DNA from 3 places in the Paraburkholderia sp. GAS348 genome. Region 3 is predicted to be linked to each of the others. Evidence: predicted binding sites of a transcription regulator. Region 3 holds the regulator's gene; each other region holds the start of a gene.
The links. Region 3 encodes LexA, which represses DNA repair genes until DNA is damaged. Its sites were predicted from a motif close to ACTGTATNNNNATACAGT; they were not measured.

Region 1 (4,821 bases), on a different contig from region 3:
ACCCGCTTCTCATCGCGCGTCATCGGCACGTGCGAGATTTGCCCGCCAACGGTAGCCATATGTCGTCTCCAATATTGATATGTGCACGCGGTTCGCCGGCAAAGGCGTTCCCGTGCAACCGATTATTGGAGTGGAAACTTACGGCGTACTGACGTGATGGGGTGAAATGGCAGCTTCGGGCGTGTAGGGGGAAATTCAATCAAAAAACGGTAACGTACCGCTAAATTCTTATAAGATTTGCCAAAATTATCTCAATATGGCGGCGGCGCCATGTGCGGACCGTTGCGCCCTTAGGGTAAGTCCCGTGCCCGTTCGAGTACCTGCAAGCTGACACGCACAAGCGTTCCGGCCAGCCGCGGCGAGGTTTGATAGACGTTATCGTCAATCGTCATTTCTCCGCCGTGCATCGTCGCGATCTCGCGGACGATCGCGAGCCCAAGGCCGCTGCCGTCGCCTTCGCGGCCGAGAATCCGGTAAAAACGCTCGACCACCCGCGAGCGCTCGGCTACCGGAATGCCGAGTCCGGTGTCTTCCACTTCCAGATGCACGCGCCGCGCCGTCGCGTCGTGCCGCACCCGTACGGTGATCCGCCCGCCAGCCGGCGTGTAGCGGATCGCGTTGTCGATCAGATTCGACAACATTTCCCGCAACATGACCGGGTTGCCGTCGACTTCGACGGGTTCCTCGGGCGCTTCGTAGCCGAGGTCCATCTGCTTGGCGAGCGCGGCCTGAACCCAATCGCGCACAGCGTTGCGGGCCACCTCGGTCACCTCGACCGGCGTGAAAATCTGGCCCGACATGCGGTTTTCCGCGCGCGCCAGCGCCAGCAACTGGGTGACGAGACGCGCCGCATGCTCCGAACTCGTGGCGATCTGTTCGAGCGAGCGGTGAACTTCCGCGGAGGCGTCCTGGCGCAGCGCAAGCTCGGCCTGGGTGCGCAGACCGGCAAGCGGCGTTTTCATCTGATGCGCGGCGTCGGCGATAAAGCGCTTCTGCAACTCCATGTTCTGTTCGAGGCGTGTCAGCAGATCGTTGAACGACGTCACCAGCGGCTCGATTTCCGGCGGCGCGCGGCGGGCTTCGAGCGGCGACAGATCGTCCGGGCGGCGCGCGCGAATATGCGCCTGCAGGGCGTGCAGAGGCGCGAGTCCGCGCGACAGGCCGAACCACACCAGCAGGATCGCCAGCGGCAGGATCACGAACTGCGGCAGGATCACGCCTTTGATGATGTCGTTGGCAAGCTGGCTGCGTTTGTCGAGCGTCTCGGCGACCTGCACCAGCACGGGTTGAGCGCCGCGCGTCTGCGGAAACTCGACGGTCGTATAGGCGACGCGGATATCGTTGCCGCGCAGCACGTCGTCGCGGAATTCGACGAGGCCGGGCGGCGGCCGGTCTTCCTCGTGCGGCAGCGGCATGTCGCGCTCGCCGCCCACCAGTTCGCCGCGCGTGCCGAGCACCTGATAGAACACGCTGTCGACGTTGTCGGCGCGCAGAAAGTCGCGGGTGGAGTCGGGTAGCGACAGCTCCGCCACGCCGTTGATCGGGTGGATCTGGCGGGCGAGCACGTAGGCGTCGGTTTCGAGCGCACGGTCGAACGGGCCGTTGGCGATCGACTTGGCGACCAGGTAGGTGACCGCAAGGCTCATCGGCCAAAGCAGCAGCAGCGGCGCCAGCATCCAGTCGAGAATCTCGCCGAACAGCGAGCGCGGGCGTGCTTCGGCGGCGGCTTCGGTCTCGTCGGGCGGGGCGAACGGATTGGCGTAGCGCTCGTCGCGCGCCTCGTCGAGGTCCGCCGCGTGCGCCGTAGCGCGGTCTGCGCGTGCGGACATGGGCGTCCTCTATTTGTAGTGATGGCTCGCCGGCATCGCGGCCGACGAGGGCGATGCCGGCGGTTCTGGCTCGGCCGGAGCATGCGGCGCGGGCGCGTTGGCGCTCACGTTCGTGTTCGAGGGTAGGGCGGCTTTCTCGAGGCAGTACCCGAGGCCCCGCACGGTGATGATGCGCACGCCGCTCGGCTCGATCTTCTTGCGCAGCCGGTGCACGTAGACTTCGATCGCGTTATTGCTGACTTCCTCGCCCCATTCGCACAGATGGTCGACGAGCTGTTCCTTCGATACCAGCCGCCCGATCCGTTGCAGCAGCACTTCGAGCAGACCGAGTTCGCGCGCCGACAGGTCGATCACCTGCTCGTTGACATAGGCGATCCGGCCGACCTGATCGAACGACAGCGAACCGTGCCGCACCACCGTCGGGCCACCGCCCGCGCCGCGCCGGGTCAGCGCGCGCACGCGCGCCTCGAGCTCGTTCAGTGCGAAGGGTTTGGCCATGTAGTCGTCGGCGCCCAGGTCGAGGCCTTTGACGCGTTCGTCGACGCTGTCCGCGGCGGTGAGGATCAGCACCGGCACGTTCGAATTGCGGGCGCGCAGGCGGCGCAGCACCTCGAGCCCGGACATGCGCGGCAGGCCCAGATCGAGGATCAGCAAGTCGAAAGTTTGCATCGACAGGGCGGTGTCGGCCTCGACGCCGTTCTTCACGTGATCGACGGCATAGGCCGATTGGCGGAGTGATCGAACCAGACCGTCCGCGAGTATGCTGTCGTCTTCGGCAATCAGAATTCGCATGGTGCGCCAACCTGGCGTTGCCGGCGCCGTGGGGTGTCCCCGGCGCACAGCGGTCTCCGAAAATTATTGTGGGTAGTTGGGCAGCGCGACGGTAAAAATGCGCGTTCGCATGAGAATCGCGCTTGCCAAAACTACTGTTTTTTTATACAGTGTCTGGGTTTCGTGTGCTGTCCTTCAAGAATCTTGAAAAGGCGGGCCGCACATCTGCCTCAGACGCCGTTCATCATAGCAAAGGACGATTCATGGAAGAAAGCAAGAAAGGCTCGGCTGGACTGACTGCTGAAAAGAGCAAGGCACTCGCTGCCGCGCTTGCGCAGATCGAAAAGCAGTTCGGCAAAGGGTCGGTCATGCGGCTCGGCGCAGGTGAGGTAGTCGAAGACATCCAGGTGGTCTCAACCGGATCGCTCGGCCTCGACATCGCGCTGGGCGTCGGCGGTTTGCCGCGTGGCCGTGTGGTCGAAATTTATGGCCCGGAATCGTCCGGTAAAACCACGCTGACGCTGCAAGTCATCGCCGAAATGCAGAAGATCGGCGGCACGGCAGCGTTTATCGACGCGGAACACGCGCTGGATATCCAGTACGCGGGCAAGCTCGGCGTGAATGTGAACGACCTGCTGGTTTCGCAGCCGGACACCGGCGAACAGGCGCTCGAAATCGCCGACGCACTGGTGCGCTCGGGCTCGATCGACATGATCGTGATCGACTCGGTCGCGGCACTCGTGCCGAAGGCTGAAATCGAAGGCGAAATGGGCGACTCGCTGCCGGGTCTGCAAGCGCGTCTGATGTCGCAAGCGCTGCGCAAGCTCACCGGCACGATCAAGCGCACGAACTGCCTCGTGATCTTCATCAACCAGATCCGTATGAAGATCGGCGTGATGTTCGGCAACCCGGAAACCACCACGGGTGGTAACGCGCTGAAGTTCTACGCGTCGGTGCGTCTGGACATTCGCCGGATCGGTTCGATCAAGAAGAACGACGAAGTGATCGGCAACGAAACGCGCGTGAAGGTCGTGAAGAACAAGGTGTCGCCACCGTTCCGGGAAGCGATTTTCGACATCCTGTACGGCGAAGGCATTTCGCGTCAGGGTGAAGTCATCGACCTCGGCGTGCAAGCGAAGATCGTCGACAAGGCCGGCGCCTGGTATAGCTACAACGGCGAACGGATCGGTCAGGGTAAGGACAACGCGCGTGAATTCCTGCGCGAAAATCCGGACATCGCCCGTGAGATCGAAAACCGCATTCGTGAATCGCTGGGCGTGAATGCCATGGCAGAAGCGGCGACGGGCGTAAGCGCCGAAGTCGCGGGCGAAGAAGAGTAACCAGCACGTGATACGCAAGGGCCGGCCGCTGTCCAGCGCTGCCAACGCAGGACGCAACGCGGACGGCCCGCGTGACGACGACACCGATCCCTTCGAGTCGTTCGATGCGCATGATCGCGCCGAAGGTCGTCAGCCGCAGTCTGATTCTTCTGCAGAAGCTGCAGCGGATCCGTCCGAAACCACCTACACCCGCTCGCGCCGCACACCTGGCGAGGCGAAGCCGGGGCAGGACGATGCAAAAAAATCCCAACGCCCAGCCCGTTCGCTCAAAGGACGTGCGCTCGGCTATTTGTCCCGGCGTGAATACAGCCGCTCCGAACTGGCGCGCAAGCTGAAGCCGTTCGTCGAAGAAACCGATTCGCTCGACACCTTGCTCGATTCGCTGGAGGCCGAAAACTGGCTGTCCGATTCGCGTTTTGCTGAAAGCCTGGTCCATCGGCGCTCGTCGCGGTTGGGTGCGAGCCGGATTGTCGGCGAATTGAAGCAGCACGCGGTGGACCAAACGCTGGTCGAAGAAGCCAGTGCGCAACTGCGCGAAACCGAACTCGCGCGAGCCCAAGCCGTCTGGCGGAAGAAATTCAGCCAACTGCCCGAAACGCCCGCCGAGCGGGCCAGGCAGGCGCGCTTTCTGGCATCGCGCGGTTTCTCGGGCGCCACGATCGGCAAAATTCTCAAAGGGTTCGACGAGGAATGAAGCGGCGAGTCGCTGCGAGGCCGCGGCAGAACCCCGCCGCCAGCCGCACTTTGAGATAAGGCCGTCCGCGCTGAACCGCCCGCCGGGCGGCCCTGCGCATTCCCACCTGTCTCAAATACCCAGTATGCTAAAATTCGGGGGTTTTCCAATCCGGCCTTCCCTTTCCGCATGCCGCTCTCCCCGCCAG
Region 2 (4,821 bases), on a different contig from region 3:
CGCGATCGAGGACCCGCGCAAGCGACGTTTCCTTCATCACATGCCAACGATGCCCCTGACGATCGGCGCGTGCCCGCGCCAACAGCCACGCGCCCCATGCTGTCGGTGCGCACGCGATGCGCGCCGTATAGCCGAATTCGGCCACAGTCGCGGATACCCGTGATAACAACGCGCGCAAGCCGCCAAACAACCGCAAACCGGAGCCGACTTCCAGCAACAAGGTATACGCGTGCGCGAGCGACACCTTCGGTGTGTACGTCAGCAAAGCAAGCGCCATCGCTTCGAAAGCCTGGGTTTCTCGAGCTGTGTCTGCAGCAAGCATCTTTAGACCAGGAGCCAAAGCCAATGCGTACGAGCGCGAATGACCCGCATGCACCCCAGCACGCAATGCGTCGAAATCCGGCATCAGGATGTGCGCGTGATCAGCCAGCGCATAGCAACGCACCTCGCCGACATCTTCGGTGCCTGAAGGTTGACTTGCCTCGTCGCCGGGCTCACACCGATTCGGCTTCGCGAGCGAACCATCCAGGAGCGGCTCGAGAGGCTTCACCGCTTCCAGCGACAAGAGTGGCAATGTGACTGCGATCCACAACATGTTTGATCTCTCGTCCTTGATTGCTGCCGACTCCGCTTTCCGGCAACACGACGCTTTGTAACGGCAAAATGAGACGTAGAGGCTCCGCTAGTGGCGGACCGCGGCGCTTGAAGATGTCGATCGAGATACCAATCTCCTGTAACCATTGACGACGGTTGATCGTCTGCGCATTAGCCGGCAAGAGCGGCTCGCAGATCATTCGCAACGGTGCCGGCGAAGATTGCGTGGCTGCCTCGACAGGCCGGATCAAAAATGCCAGCGAGGCCGACTCCTGAGCCGCCACCTGCAGACGCCGAACCTTATCGGCGCGCGCATTCGGCAGCCATACCAGTACGGCACCCATACCATTCTGCTTCAATGCCTGAGCAGCGGCCCATAGGGCCTGGTCTTCACTCGAACGCACCCATAAGACGCGCTCGACATCGATACCCCAAGCCCTCAGTGCCGAAGCACAGGGCTGGTAAGGAGGCGCCACGAGCATGACGTGCCGTTCGGCTTGTGCCGTAAGCTGCCGAAGCGCGCGGGCCAGCAGACGCAGTTCGCCGACTCCTCCGTGTTCAATCAATAACTCCGTCAGGCTGCCGGCCGACCAGCCCTGTCCGGGCAGCAGTTGATCCAGCGCGGCATAGCCGCTGGAAATCACCCGCGAGTCCGCCTCGGCAAGCTCATTGCCTTGCCACACTTGACGCCGCAATCGCGACGACAGCGCTGTCGTCGTCAGATGAATCGCTGCTGCCATAGACACGCTCGTTTAATAGGGAATGCTCCGCCCTGCCCGGCATCGAGCAAGCATGGGGCGACGAGTTTTCACTGTATATTTATACAGTATTCCGCGACGGATGTTAAGACAAGGCGGAGCGACGTAAGCGCGCGCAGGAAGGAAATGAAGAGGAGTTGTGAAGCTGTTCGGCTGCAGTTCTTTCCGCCGTAAGCATTCGACCTGCACCGTCGCGGATTTTGTTGACGCGCGAGAGGATCTGCTGCTATCGAACGGGATCGATGTGTGAGGCGGCGGGCAGCAAAGGAGCGACGTTCCAGGGTAACAGTTCGTCGATGCGGTTCGCTGGGTGATCGGCGATGCGCTCGATGACGTAATGCAGGTAGGCTTCGGGATCAACGCCGTTCATGCGGGCAGATCCGATCAGGCTGTACATCGCGGCTGCACGTTCTCCGCCTGAGTCCGCACCGGCAAATAAAAAATTCCGTCTTCCGATAGCCACCCCGCGCAATGCGCGCTCGGCAATCAGATTGTCAATCTCGGCCTGACCATCACTGCAGTAATAGACCAGCGCAGGCCAGCGATTCAACGAATACTGGATCGCTTTGGTGGTGTCCGATTTCGCGGAGAGTGTGAGAAGCGTCGTCTCGAACCACCGCTTCATGTCTTCAAGCAGCGGCACAGCCTTCTCCTGGCGAACGCGCCGTCGTTCTTCAGGCGGCTTGCCACGAATGTGCTCTTCGATGCGATAGAGGGCGCCGATGCGCTCGAGTGCCTCGCTGGTGATCGGCGATGCCCGAAGAGCGTGCAGATCGTGTAGCTTTCGACGCGCATGCGCCATGCACGCGGCTTCGTGAATCTGACCGCCCAGATACAGATCCGCATAACCGGCGAACGCGTCTGCCTGCAGTACGCCCGTGAAGTTGGCAAGGTGACGCTGTGGGTGTTCGCCGCGACGATCCGGTGTATAGGCAAACCAGACCGCCGGCGCTTCGTCCGAACCGCTGGGCCGGTCATCGCGCACATACACCCAGAGCCGGCCAGTCTTCGTCCTGCCATTACCCGGCGCAAGCACCGGCAGCGGTGTGTCGTCGGCGTGAACCTTGCTGCCGCCAAGCGCGTGGCAGCGCACCGCGTCGACCAGCGGGTTGAGTAGCCAGGTCAGACTGCCCAGCCAGTGGCCCATGGTACCCGGTTCGATCTCGACGCCGTCGCGCGCGTACATGACGGACTGGCGATAGAACGGGATGTGGTACGCGAACTTCGATGTCGTGATGTGGGCGAGCAAAGCCGGACCCGGCAGGCCACGGTCGATCGGCCGGCTGGGCGCTGCGGCCTGCACGATACAGTCGCAGCACGAACAGGCGAATTTGGGACGGCGGTGACGGATGACGCGGAAGTGCGCGCGCACGTATTCAAGCTGTTCGGAAACGTCTTCGCCCAACGGTTTGAGCGCGCCACCGCATCCCGGGCAGTGTTCCTCGAGGGGCCGATGCACACGCTCTTCGCGTTCGAGATGATCGGGCAGTGGTTTGCGACAAGCACTCTCGCGGCGTTGCTGCGCCTTCTTTGAGTCAGCCTGGACGGCCGCACCTTCGTCGGCCTGCAGGTCCTCAAGCCGCAGTTCAAGCTGCTCTATCTGACGCTCCACCTTCTCAGACTTGCGACCGAACTGCATGCGGCGCAGCTTCGCAATCGTCAGCTTCAGATGTTCGATCTCGATTACGCGGGAACTGAGCTGGTCCTGCAATTCGACGACCCGCTGCGCGTTTGCGTGAGCCGACGCCGCATGCGCGCGAACCAGCGCCTTCAGCGCATCAATGTCGTCGGGCAGGTCGGTATCGGTCAGATCCATTGCGACAGTTTACGACCATCTGCCGCACACGGATCATCGGGTAACAGACGTTTACAAAGCACTGCGCGGGCGTGCCGCTTCGACTGGTTGTCGCCAGTCAAACCCTTCGAGCAGGAGTGAGAGTTGAGCGGTGGTCAACGCCACGACGCCGGCGTCGGCGCGGAGCCATGCAAAACGCCCTTTCTCAAGACGCTTCGCAAATAAACATAGGCCACCATCGCTCCAGTACAACGCCTTTAGAAGATCACCGCGCCAACCCCTGAAGATAAAAACATGGCCGCCATAAGGATCCTTCTCAAGCACCGTCTGTACCTTCGCCGCAAGCGAATTGAAGCCGGAGCGCATGTCAGTGACGCCTGCAGCGATCCAGATCCGTGTGTTTGCAGGCGGCCCGATCATCGGAGAATCCGCTCGAGGACCAGGCGCAATATCGTCGCATCGGGCACGCCTTCTATCCGGACCGAAGTATTGCCATGCTGAAGCTGAATGCTGCCGTTTGTAGCCACCGGAGGTGCCGGCGCGTCCGTCGCCTCCGGCGCATGGGCCGCGGGTCGATCGGACTGTACATCGACAACGACAGGCAACATGGTCTGCGTCTGCGCATCTTCGACCAACAGACCCTGAGCGTACAGTTTGCGCCAGGCCCACACCTGATTGGCGTTGATGCTGTTGTCGCGGGCGACCCGGGCGACCGAGGCGCCGGGTTCAAATGTTTGCTCGACGACCGATCGTTTCCATTCCAATGGATGCCGTCGGTTCTGGCGCTTCGCGGGTAACTCGACTGTCTGAGTCACTGTGTCCATTCTCGCTTGTTTGTGGACAGAGTCGGTCACTCCAGTCCGTCGCAGCCGATGATTGCATCTTCTACGCGAAGCGGGGAACGGTACAACTTAGACGCTTACCCAGAGTTAGCGTGCCCTGAGAGAGATGAGAACGGAGAGCCCACGCATGCATGCTGCGAATGGGGGCAAGAACTGACGGGTTACGCGAACGCGATCCGGATCGGGAAGGAGTAACGTACCCGCTTTTTTGCTCGAATCGGGGTAAGCGCACGGCGAACCCATCTTGAACGAAGCGGTATAGCACGTGAGGATAGTGTCCACCAGGATAGCCAGGTGGACACTATGGAAGTAAAGAGAATTCGTCGTACACATGGGGCAGAACTGAAGGCGGCGGTAGTCGACGCCTGCCGCCAACCCGGTGCATCAATCGCGGCCGTGGCATTGGAACACGGCATCAACGCAAACCTCGTTCACCGCTGGCTGCGCCAGGCCGAGTGCGCTGCGAACGAGGCAGAGGTCGTTCCCGCACGTATAGAACTTGCCGGCGGCTTCATGCCGCTGTCGTTGCCCCAGTCGACGCCGGGCGATATCCGCGTTGAAGTACGGCGTGGCGGCAGTGTCATCACGGTGAGCTGGCCGGTGCAGGCGGCCAGCGAGTGCGCGACGTGGTTGCGCACCTGGCTCAAGTGATCCGTATCGATGCGGTGTGGCTGGCGATCGATCCGCTAGACATGCGTGCAGGCACCGACACTGCACTCGCCCGGGTCGTGCAGGTGTTTGGTGCCGCGCGCCCTCATCACGCCTACCTGTTCGCCAATCGCCGCGCCACCCGCATGAAGGTGCTGGTCCATGACGGCGTCGGTATCTGGCT
Region 3 (4,821 bases):
TTCGGGTTGGAACAGCGCGACCGTTATATCCAGGTTGCGCAGCCGATCTCCGTACGCGAAGACCTTGCGCTGCAACTGGCGCTGCATACGTTGTGGCCGCTCGGTGTGCTGGTGCCGGTGACGATCGTGCTGGTGCTGTTGGTGGTGGCAAAGGGGCTGGCGCCGATCGGCGGGCTGACGCGCGCGCTGACGACCCGGTCGCTCGATTCGCTGGAGCCGCTGCGTCTTGACGGCACTGTGCCGGTCGAAATCAAGCCGCTGGTGGGAGCGCTCAATGATCTGCTGCAACGCCTGAACGTTGCTTCGCAGGCGCAGCGCACGTTTATCGCCGATGCCGCGCATGAGCTGCGCTCGCCGCTTGCCGCGCTGAAGCTGCAACTGCAGGCGGCTTCCCGCGACGGCTCGTTAAAGGGCGAAGGGCAAACGCTGGAGCGCGTCGAGGGGCGGGTCAACCGGATCATTCACCTGGTGCAGCAATTGTTGACGTTGGCGCGTGAGGATGCACATCCGGTGACGTCGATGGTGTCGGTGAGTTTGCGCCGCATCGGCGAGCAGGCGGTGGGGGATTTTTCGCTGCTCGCGGAGACCAAGGAGATCGATCTCGGGCTCGAGTGTGAAGACGCCCGTGCGGACTACGATGCTTATACGGTACTGGCTGAGCCGCATGGGATGAGTGTGTTGCTGGGGAATCTGATCAACAACGCGATCCGGCATACGCCGCGGGGCGGGCGTGTAGATCTGATTCTGAAGCGCTCTGGCGAGCGGGTGGGGTTTGACGTGGTGGATAGCGGGTCCGGGATACCGGAGGCTGAAATCGAGCGGGTTTTCGATCGGTTTTATCGCGGGGAGGAAGCCCAGGGCGAGGGCAGCGGGCTTGGGCTGGCGATTGTGGCGCGGATCGCCGCGCGGCATCAGCTTGGGCTTTCCTTGCGGAATAATGTTGGGCGGAGTGGTTTGTGTGTTTCGGTTTTTGGCCTGACGGCGTTGGGCTTTCCTTGAGCCCCAGCCCCTATTCATCGACTTGCTGGCCGCCCACATCACCTCGCCGAGCACAATGTCGCCAAATGGCGCGCCTGCGGATCGAATCCAACACGTACCTGTTTAGGGCGCACTTAGCGTTTTCCATCCCTTGCAACCTGAATTGCGGCGCACCATGATTCATTCAGACCGCACTTCTCGCGGAATGGGAGAAAAATCATGGCGAGCTACCAAAAAATCCTGTTGTGCTACGACGGCTCGCGCGAAGGCCGCAAAGCGTTACGTTGCGGCGCCGACCTCGCGTTGGATCTGAAGGCGGAAACGCACTTATTGTCAGTGGTCGACATGCGCTCGACCATTGCGCAAAGTGCGGGCCTGCTGACCGATGTGGCCTGTGGCAGCTTCGAAAAAACGGCCCGCGACATCCTGCAGGAAGGGGTGGACTGGCTCACCGAACGCGGCGTGACCGCGCAAGGGCATTTTGCGTTTGGCCATCCGATCGATGAGATCGCCAACCTGGCGAACGAATTGCATGTCGACCTCGTGGTGGTCGGCCATCGTTGCCGCACCGGTCTGGCACGATGGTGGATGGGTGCGGGGAATACCCCGCTGCTGGATCGGGTCTCGTGCAGCATTCTGGTGGCGTGCTCGTCCGCGCAGGAGCAGCAGCAAGCGGCGGCTTGACGCACAGCGGTGGTGGGGCGCGCACTGGGCTGAAAGGGCCACGTGGGCCGAGCGGTCGTTCGATCAGGGCGACCGCGTCGGTCAAACTATGATTCGCTCAAGTCGATAGCGCCTGCCAGACGATCACTCGTTCAGATTGACCGCGGCCAGCTTCCATGTGAACAAGCCTTCGCGCCGCAAGATCGCCGAGTAACGCGCGTCACCGGCGCCATGCTGATAGGTAACGACGAATTCGTTCAGGCTGCGATAGCCCGCAGTGGTTTGCGGTGGTTGCGGTGGCGTCGCGTTGTTCTCGTTATTAGCTGTGCCGTTGGCCGTATTGCCGGCAACAGGGGGCGCGGGTTCCGGTGCGGGCGCCGCTGAGACCGGCGGAACAGGCGGCCGTTCGCCCGGGTTGCCGCGCGGCGGCATGCCGTTCAGCAATGCCGCAACGCCGTCGGGAGTCGCATAAGCGTCGACCAGCGGACCAATCAATGCCGCGCCGATCATTGCGCCAATCGTGGCGAACGGATTGCCGCTGCCATGCGCGTCGAGCCGACGTGTTAACAAACCGGTGACCTGCTGCTTCAGGCTCTCGCGCAATGCGGGAAAGTCGACGTATTCATTGACGGTTTGCACATCACGCGCATCCGCCGCGCGTTTAAGGTTATTCAGCGCCATGTAGGGCGACGCGTAACCGAACCCCAACAAGGCAATCACCACAATTGCAATCAAAGCGACAATCAGCGGCCGGATGCCGCTGCGTCTCGTGCGAGTTGAAACTGCCATCGGGTGGGATTCTCCATCAGGTGTGATCTAACGTGGACCGCGGCCACGCGAAAACGATCCCAGACGATGCCATATCCGAGAGGCCGCGGGCGGCCGAAAGACCTTAGGCCGCGCTTCGCACGCCGCATGCCGCTGGCCGCTCGCCGCACAGCCGCACAGCCGCAGTGGAATGCAGTGCACGGGCAGTGCAGCCGCAGTGCCGCTTATGATTCGAACACCGCGCCGTGCACATTGGCCTCGTCGGCGATGCAACGATCGATCATGCGGCACACGGCGTCTACCGTGCCGACCATGATCAGCCGTGACGGCCCGTGATAGACGCGCACCGGCGCGCGACGCGCAGGTTCAGCCGTATTCAGCCCCGAATTCAACGACACGCGAGCAAAAGCCGGCAGCGAGGAGGGCAAGCCCGATACGCCGGCCGGCGTGTCGAACAGCGATGGAGTACTCGCCGAGGACGCCTCGATCAGTGAGCAGGGCACCAGTTTGCGCAGATGGCGCAAACGACCGAACTGGCGAAAAGGCAGCAGGCGGGCAAGGCGTTCCATGAGTCTCTCCAGGCGATTCAACGTTAGGGCAGCTTTGGGGTGGAGCACGAGCGGGGGTTAGAACTCACCCGGGCGGATCAGCCCGACGGCGATACCCTCGAGCGCGAACTCCGCATTGCCGGTTTCAACGAAGATGTTGTCGTAGTCGGGGTTCTCGGCGATCAGCTCGATACCGTTCGGCCGGCGCTTCAAGCGCTTGACCGTCACGTCGTCGCCCAAGCGCGCGATGATGATCTGGCCGTCTTTGGCTTCGCTTTTCTTCTGCACCGCGAGCAGGTCGCCGTCGAAGATGCCCGCGTCGCGCATGGACAGCCCACGTACCTTCAGCAGATAGTCCGGCTTGCTCGAGAACAGCGCCGGGTCGCACGCGTAGTGCTGCGAGATATGTTCCTGCGCAAGGATCGGGCTACCCGCTGCAACGCGGCCGATCAGCGGCAGCGACAGTTGCATGATGCTGGCGTGCGGCAGCGTGAACTGGTACGGCGAATCTTCCGGCCCCGCCAGCAGGCGAATGCCGCGCGATGCGCCGGCCGCGAGTTCGATCACGCCCTTGCGAGCCAGCGCCCGCAAATGTTCTTCTGCCGAGTTGGCCGAACTGAACCCCAGCTCGGCGGCGATCTCCGCGCGGGTGGGCGGAAAGCCGGTGCGTTCGATGGCCCGGCGGATCAGATCGAAAACCTGCTGCTGTCGTGCGGTGAGTTTGGTCATGGCGCCACTGTATGTATGAACAGGTGACTGTATTTTTATACAGTATTCCGCGCAATTCAAGCTTTACTTTAAGTTCGCGGCCCGGGGTGGCGTTCCAGCGTCGGAAATGGATGTCTTAATACCCATTTTCGTGCTGCAACGCCTTATCTGGCCGTCATTACCACTTTTGCGTATTAAAAAATGAAGAAACATTATTATTAATGATGAAAGCGCTTCGATAGACTGCCCTTCGAGTTGGCGCTCATGTGCACGTGACCGCGACGCAAAACAACACCACGCTGTTTCAGCGGACCACAACGCGGAGAAAGTTGGCATGAACCATCAAGGCACGGGGCTGGCAGGCAGGACCAGACAACTCATCGCGGCGCTCGCATTGGGCGCAGCCGGCACGATCGCCGCGCTCGGCGTCACGACACAGGGGCATGCAGCCGAGACGACGCTGCTGAACGTATCGTACGACCCGACACGCGAGCTGTACCAGGACGTCAATCAGGCATTCGGCAAGGAATGGAAGGCCAAAACGGGCGAGACGGTCACCTTCAGGCAGTCGCACGGCGGCTCGGGTGCGCAGGCGCGTTCGGTGCTGGACGGTTTGCAGGCGGACGTCGTGACGCTGGCTCTCGCCTACGACATCGACGCGCTGGCCAACAAGGGTTTGCTCGACAAAGGCTGGCAAAAGCGTTTGCCGGACAACGCCTCGCCGTACACGTCGACGATCGTGTTTCTGGTGCGCAAGGGCAACCCGAAGCACCTCAAGGATTGGGACGATCTGATCAAGCCGGGTGTGTCGATCGTCACGCCGAATCCGAAGACATCGGGTGGCGCGCGCTGGAACTACCTGGCCGCATGGGCCTATGCCGAACATCAGCCGGGCGGCAACGATCAGAAGGCCAGGGAATTCGTCGGCAAGCTCTATAAGAATGCCGGCGTGCTGGATTCGGGCGCGCGCGGCGCGACCACCAGCTTCGTGCAACGCGGAATCGGCGACGTGCTGATCGCGTGGGAAAACGAAGCGTTCCTGTCGCTGAAGGAATTCGGTCCGGACAAGTTTGAAATCGTCGTGCCGTCGGTGAGCATTCTGGCCGAGCCGCCGGTTGCGGTGGTGGACAAGGTCGTCGACAAGCACGGCACGCGC

Region 1: recA (recombinase RecA) is a predicted target of LexA. The motif match lies at 2,755-2,772, and genes of this name have one in related genera.
Region 2: imuA (translesion DNA synthesis-associated protein ImuA) is a predicted target of LexA. The motif match lies at 1,405-1,422, and genes of this name have one in related genera.

What each region holds. Positions count from the first base shown of each region.
Region 1 covers NZ_JBNPVT010000007.1:90,668-95,488, reverse strand. The annotation lists gene P3T22_RS14585 (MFS transporter) at 1-59, opposite strand, end outside; gene P3T22_RS14580 (sensor histidine kinase) at 291-1,829, opposite strand; gene P3T22_RS14575 (response regulator transcription factor) at 1,839-2,621, opposite strand; gene recA (recombinase RecA) at 2,864-3,940, shown strand; gene recX (recombination regulator RecX) at 3,948-4,634, shown strand; gene P3T22_RS14560 (DUF2889 domain-containing protein) at 4,803-4,821, shown strand, end outside.
Region 2 covers NZ_JBNPVT010000030.1:5,375-10,195, reverse strand. The annotation lists gene P3T22_RS29920 (Y-family DNA polymerase) at 1-595, opposite strand, end outside; gene imuA (translesion DNA synthesis-associated protein ImuA) at 495-1,334, opposite strand; gene tnpC (IS66 family transposase) at 1,579-3,168, opposite strand; gene tnpB (IS66 family insertion sequence element accessory protein TnpB) at 3,220-3,567, opposite strand; gene tnpA (IS66-like element accessory protein TnpA) at 3,564-3,971, opposite strand; gene P3T22_RS29895 (transposase) at 4,293-4,640, shown strand; gene tnpB (IS66 family insertion sequence element accessory protein TnpB) at 4,616-4,821, shown strand, end outside.
Region 3 covers NZ_JBNPVT010000002.1:14,420-19,240, forward strand. The annotation lists gene P3T22_RS02960 (ATP-binding protein) at 1-999, shown strand, start outside; gene P3T22_RS02965 (universal stress protein) at 1,198-1,662, shown strand; gene P3T22_RS02970 (DUF2939 domain-containing protein) at 1,786-2,430, opposite strand; gene P3T22_RS02975 (hypothetical protein) at 2,634-2,978, opposite strand; gene lexA (transcriptional repressor LexA) at 3,036-3,686, opposite strand; gene P3T22_RS02985 (sulfate ABC transporter substrate-binding protein) at 4,000-4,821, shown strand, end outside.